2 linked regions of the Celeribacter indicus genome follow. Each later gene encodes a partner of the first gene's protein in a complex. Links are inferred from orthologs where the notes say so. Each region holds a gene or a part of one and is shown on either strand. Other genes may lie near its edges.

Region 1 (2,892 bases):
GGCGCAACTCGTGGTCAACCGCTATGCCGCCGGGCTCACATTCCCCATGGGGGCGAGCGACGCGGATCAGCCCTTCCGCCTCAAGCTCGCGCTCGAGGAGGTGACGCTGCCGCCGATCGCCTGGGCAATGCTCGACCCGCAGAACGAGATGCCGCACGATCCGGCCACGCTGCGCTTCGAACTCGGCGGCACGGTGCAGAGCGACATCGCGTTCTACGACATGGAGCAGATCAGCCGGCTCGAAAGCGAAGGCGAGGAGGCCGTCACGCCGAAGACCGTGAAGATCCCGGAGCTGTTCCTGTCGCTTGCGGGTGCGCGCATCAGCGGAAGCGGCGACGGCCGGTTCCTCGACAAGGCCCCGGCAATCCCCGGCGGCCTGCCCCCGTTCGCGGGCACCCTGTCGCTCAACCTCAAGGGCGTGCCGACCCTCATCGACCGGCTGGCGAACTCCGGCCTGCTGCCGCAGGAAACGGCCATGTCCGCGCAGATGATGCTCGGCATGTTCGCCCGCCCCGGCGAAGCGCCGGACGAACTCGTCTCCGAGCTCGAGCTGACCGAACAGGGCCAGATCGTGGCGAACGGACAGCCGCTGCCCTTCTGACGTCGGATCCCGCACCGCTTGCATGCGGCCCGCGGGCGGCTTAACTGCTCTTTCGGGGCCCGCACGGCGGGCCTCGGAACGAAAGGGGAGCACATGACCCAGACCCTCGGCGAACTGACACAAGCGCTGCTCGATCAGGCGATGCGGGCGGGCGCGGATGCCGCGGACGCGATCGCGGTGGACGGCACTTCCGTCTCCATCGATGTGCGCGAGGGCGCGCTCGAACACGCGGAACGCTCCGAGGGCGTGGATATCGGCCTCCGGGTCCTGATCGGAAAGCGGCAGGCGACGGTCTCCGCCTCCGACACGCGTCCCGAGACGCTCGCGACCATGGCCGAACGCGCGGTGGCGATGGCCCGGCTCGCACCCGAGGATCCCTTTGCCGGCCTCGCCGATCCGGCACAACTCATCGCGACGACCGACAGCACCACGCTCGATCTCTTCGATCCGTCGGAGCCGCCCTCCCCGGAGGCACTGAAACAGGACGCGCTGCGCGCCGAAGCCGCCGCGCGCCGGATTGCGGGGATCAGCAAGGTCGAGGCCTCTGCCGCCTATGGCGCACGCCGTGTCCACCTGGCGGCGACCAACGGCTTTTCCGGCGGCTACCGGCGCACCGACCGCATGACCTCGGCCGTCGCCATTGCGGGCGAAGGCACGGGGATGGAGCGCGACTATTGCGGCGAAAGCCGGATCTACGGCGCCGACCTGCCGGACCCGGAGGAGATCGGAAGGCGTGCCGCGGAACGAACGGTCGCCCGGCTCGGCGCACGCAAGCCCAAGACCGGGGCCTCCCCCATCCTCTATGACGAACGCGTATCCTCCTCGCTTATCGGCCACCTGCTTGCCGCGATCAACGGCAGCGCCATCGCCCGCGGCGCGAGCTGGCTTCGCGATGCGATGGACGAACCGGTCCTGCCCGAGGGGCTGTCGCTGGTCGAGGATCCCCATCGCCCCCGCACCGCCGCCTCCCGGCTGTTCGATGCGGAAGGCATCGCAACGCGCAAGGCGGCGCTGGTGCAGGACGGCCGGCTGATGGAATGGGTGCTGGATCTTGGCACGGCGCGCAAGCTCGGGCTGGAGACGAACGGCCATGCTGCGCGCGGCGTCTCTTCCGCACCCTCGCCTTCGGTGACGAATGTGGAACTGACCCAGGGCAACAGGACACGCGACGAGCTGATGCGGGAGATGGGGACGGGGCTGCTCGTCACCTCGATGATCGGCGCCTCGATCAACCCCACCACCGGCGACTATTCGCGCGGAGCGAACGGGTTCTGGGTCGAGAACGGCGAAATCGCTTATCCCGTCAACGAATGCACCATCGCGGGCAATCTTCGGGAGATGCTCCGCACGCTCGTGCCCGCGAACGACGCCCGCACCTATCTCAGCCGGGTCGTGCCCTCGCTGCTCATCGAAGGAATGACCGTTGCGGGCGAATGACGATCTCGAGCTCCTGATCGAGGCGGCGAGGAACGCGGGCGACATCGCCCGGCCCTACTGGCGCGCGGAGCCGAAGGCATGGGACAAGGGCGGTGGCGCAGGACCGGTGACGGAGGCCGATCTCGCCGTCGACCGGATGCTGCACGAATACCTGCTCTCCGAGCGGCCGGACTACGGCTGGCTTTCGGAGGAGACGGTGGATACCACCGCGCGTCTCGGCCGGAACAGGGTCTTCATCGTCGACCCCATCGACGGCACCCGCAGCTTCATCGACGGGGATCGCAACTGGGCGCATTCACTTGCCATCGCCGAAGAGGGGGAGGTCGTGGCCGCCGTGGTCTATCTGCCGCTGCGAGACCGGCTCTTCACCGCGACGAAAGGCGAGGGCGCGCGTCTGAACGACGAGACGCTGCACACCTCCGGCCGATGCGATCTCGACGGGGCGCAGGTGCTCGCGACGAGGCATCACCTGCGGGACGAGCACTGGAAGGGCGGGACGCCGAAATTCGTGCACAAGTTCCGCCCCTCGCTGGCCTACCGCCTCTCGCTCGTGGCGCAGGGGCGCTACGACGCGATGCTGACGCTGCGCGAGACATGGGAATGGGACGTCGCCGCCGGAACGCTGATCGTCGCGGAGGCGGGCGGCCGCGTCAGCGACCGCCGCGGCGCCCCGCCACGCTTCAACCGCCCGATCCCGAAGATCGACGGCCTCGTCGCGGGCTGTCCGCCGCTCGCGCAGGGCATCCTCGACCGTCTCGCCTGAGCCTCAGGCGAATTCCGCCATGTCCTCCGCCACGGCGCGGGTCATCGAGGCGATGATGTCGGGATCGGCCGCGTGCACGCGACTCCAGTTC
Region 2 (2,954 bases), 830 kb from region 1 along the record:
CCGAGAGGAGCAGCCCGCTTTCCCCGATCCGGCGGTAAAGCTGCGTGTTTTCCGCCGGATATATCATGTCGATCCCACCCGCGAGCACCGCGATCGTGCCGGTGCCGAGCGCGGCCTCATGGGCGGCGGCGTCGATGCCGCGGGCGAGGCCGGAGACGATGGCGAAGCCTTCGGCGCCGAGGTCGCGGGCGAGGGTGCGGGCGAAGCGCAGGCCGAGGGAGGAGGCGTTGCGCGCGCCGACGATGGCGAGGGCGGGACGGCCGAGCAGCGACAGGTCGCCCTTTGCCCAGAGGAGCGGCGGCGCGTCCTCGATCAGCGCGAGAAGGGGCGGATAGGCGGGCTCTCCGCGGGCCACGAGCCGTGCTCCGGCGCGGCGCCCGGCGCGCAGTTCCGCGGCGATCACGGTGTCGGGGCAGGGCTGGTAATCGGAGACGCCGGCGGCGCGGGCGATCTCCGGCAGGGCAGCGAGCGCCGCCTCGGCCGAGCCGTGCTCCCGCATCAGCCGGTAGAATGTGGTCACGCCGACACGGCGGGAGCGCAAGAGGCGGAGCCAGCGGGCCCGATCTTCCTCGGTGTGGGGTGGGGTGAGGGGGTGGTGGGAAGGGATGAACTCCAATGGACCAGCTCTCTCCGTCTCTTGCCCCTTCAGATATCCCCCAAATTGGTTAACGAGCGGTTAGCGGAGTCCGGGAAGATCGAAAAAAATCGCCGCGCGCCGATTTTTCGAGTTTCACGGGGATAAAGGGGCGCGCGGCGGCGCCTCCTTTCATCCCGCGGAGCGAAATCCCGCCTCAGGTCGCGGAGCCGCCGACCGTGAGTCCGCCGATCAGGAGCGTCGGCTGGCCGACGCCCACGGGCACGGACTGGCCCTGCTTGCCGCACATGCCGACCCCCGGATCGAGTGCCATGTCGTTGCCGATCGCGCGCACATGCTTCATCGCGGTCGCGCCGTCGCCGATCAGCGTCGCGCCCTTCACCGGTGCGCCGATCCGGCCGTCCTGCACGCGGTAGGCCTCGGTGCAGTTGAAGACGAACTTGCCGTTGGTGATGTCGACCTGCCCGCCGGAAAAGCCCACGGCATAGATCCCGTCCTTCATGTCCGCGACGATCTCCTCGGGGGCTGCGTCGCCGCCGAGCATGTAGGTGTTGGTCATCCGCGGCATCGGGGCATGGGCAAAGCTCTCGCGCCGGCCGTTGCCGGTCGGCTCGACCCCCATGAGGCGCGCGTTCTGGCGGTCCTGCATGTAGCCGACGAGGATGCCGTCCTCGATCAGCGTGGTTTTCGAGCTCGGCGTGCCCTCGTCGTCGACGGTGAGCGAGCCGCGCCGGTCGGGGAGCGTGCCGTCGTCGAGCACGGTGACGCCCCGCGCCGCGACCTGCTGGCCCATCAGGCCGGCGAAGGCCGAGGTCTTCTTGCGGTTGAAATCGCCCTCGAGCCCGTGGCCCACCGCCTCGTGCAGCAGCACCCCCGGCCAGCCCGGCCCGAGCGCCACGTCCATCACCCCGGCGGGGGCGGGTACGGCCTCGAGATTGACGGTGGCGATCCGCAGCGCCTCGCGCGCGACGGGCTTCCAGTGGGCGGGATCGACGAGGCCGGTCAGGCCGAAGCGCCCGCCGCCGCCGGCGTTGCCGCTTTCGCGCCGCCCCGCCTGTTCGACGATGACGGAGATCGACAGCCGCGCGAGCGGGCGGATGTCGGAGACGAGCGTGCCCTCCGGCCGCAGGATGAACACCTCCTGGTGGGAGGCCGCGAGCGAGGCGCTGACCTGGACCACGCGCTTGTCGAGATCGCGCAGGTAGGCGTCGATCTCGGAGAGGGTCTCGATCTTGGCCTCGAAGGATGTGCCCTCGAGCGGGTTCTCGTCGGTGTAGAGGCGCAGGTTGGTCGCGCGCGGCCCCTCGGCCAGCGTGCCGCCGCCGTCGCCCACGGCGAGCCGGGCGGTTTCCGCCGCGCGCCGGATCGCCGCCTCGGAAATCTCGGTCGAATGGGCATAGCCCGCGGTCTCGCCCCGCACGGCGCGCAGGCCGAATCCCTCTGAGGCGTCGTAGGAGGCCGTGCGAATCCGTCCGTCATCGAAAACGAGCCCCTCGGATGTGCGCCGTTCGAGGAACAGTTCGCCGTCATCGGCGCCTTCGACGGCATCGCGCAGAGTCGACAGGGCGCTGTCGCGATCGAGTGTATCTGTAAATGGTTCAAAACGTCGCACAGGCACGGATTTTTCTCCCTCGGGGCTTGATCCGGATCAAAAAAACCGCTCAAAGCGGAGCAGAATTCTTGTCCCATCTGGCCTAATATGGTTTCTGATGGAGCAGACTCAAACGAAAATGCTCCCGGTTGAACGGGGCTGCGGCGCGAGGGGTGAGATCCTTGGTCGCAACACTAGGGAAGAGACTATGCGCACATATCCCCTTCGGGCCGCTCTTTCGGCCGCATTTCTCACTACCATCGGTGCGGCTCAGGCCATCGCCCAGGACACCGGCGATCTCGTCGGGGAGCCTATCAACGGCAAGATGGGATTCCAGCCCGCGGCGACCGAGCTCGCCCGCGACCTGCACGGCCTCGACCACATGCTCACGATCATCACCGCGGTGATCGTCGCCTTCGTCACGCTGCTGATCCTGTGGGTCGTGGTGCGCTACAACGCCCGCGCCAACAAGACCCCGGCGAAATTCACCCACAACACCCCGATCGAGGTGGCCTGGACGCTTCTGCCGATTCTCATCCTCGTGGTGATCGGCGCCTATTCGCTTCCCGTCCTGTTCAAGCAGCAGGAAATCCCGGACGGCGACATCTATATCAAGGTGACGGGCTATCAGTGGTACTGGGGCTACGAATATCCCGACGAGGGCATCGCCTTCGACAGCTACATGATCGGCCAGCCGGCGACGGGCGGCGAGTACCGGCGCACGCCCGAGGTCGAGCAGATGCTCGTCGACGCGGGCTATACGCCGGA

The links. Proteins that work in one complex are often made in the same cells at the same time.
Region 2: the proteins of P73_RS02010 (region 1) and tldD are in contact, whole or in part, in a solved structure (PDB 5NJ9), measured with the Escherichia coli proteins. The link is inferred for Celeribacter indicus from one-to-one orthologs.

The regions. Positions count from the first base shown.
Region 1 is NZ_CP004393.1:399,880-402,771, reverse strand. Bases 47-2,866 are described here. They hold P73_RS02010 (TldD/PmbA family protein), read left to right. Parts: upstream 47-694; coding sequence 695-2,038; downstream 2,039-2,866. Other genes in these bases: P73_RS02000 (glycosyltransferase family protein), read right to left, coding at 2,805-2,866; P73_RS02005 (3'(2'),5'-bisphosphate nucleotidase CysQ), read left to right, coding at 2,025-2,801; P73_RS02015 (DUF2125 domain-containing protein), read left to right, coding at 47-601. Also shown: more of P73_RS02015, read left to right, coding at 1-46; more of P73_RS02000, read right to left, coding at 2,867-2,892.
Region 2 is NZ_CP004393.1:1,228,286-1,231,239, forward strand. What follows is about bases 3-2,884. They hold tldD (metalloprotease TldD), read right to left. Parts: upstream 2,214-2,884; coding sequence 792-2,213; downstream 3-791. Other genes in these bases: dprA (DNA-processing protein DprA), read right to left, coding at 3-607; coxB (cytochrome c oxidase subunit II), read left to right, coding at 2,395-2,884. Also shown: more of dprA, read right to left, coding at 1-2; more of coxB, read left to right, coding at 2,885-2,954. UniProt on the Escherichia coli protein: Metalloprotease involved in CcdA degradation. Suppresses the inhibitory activity of the carbon storage regulator (CsrA).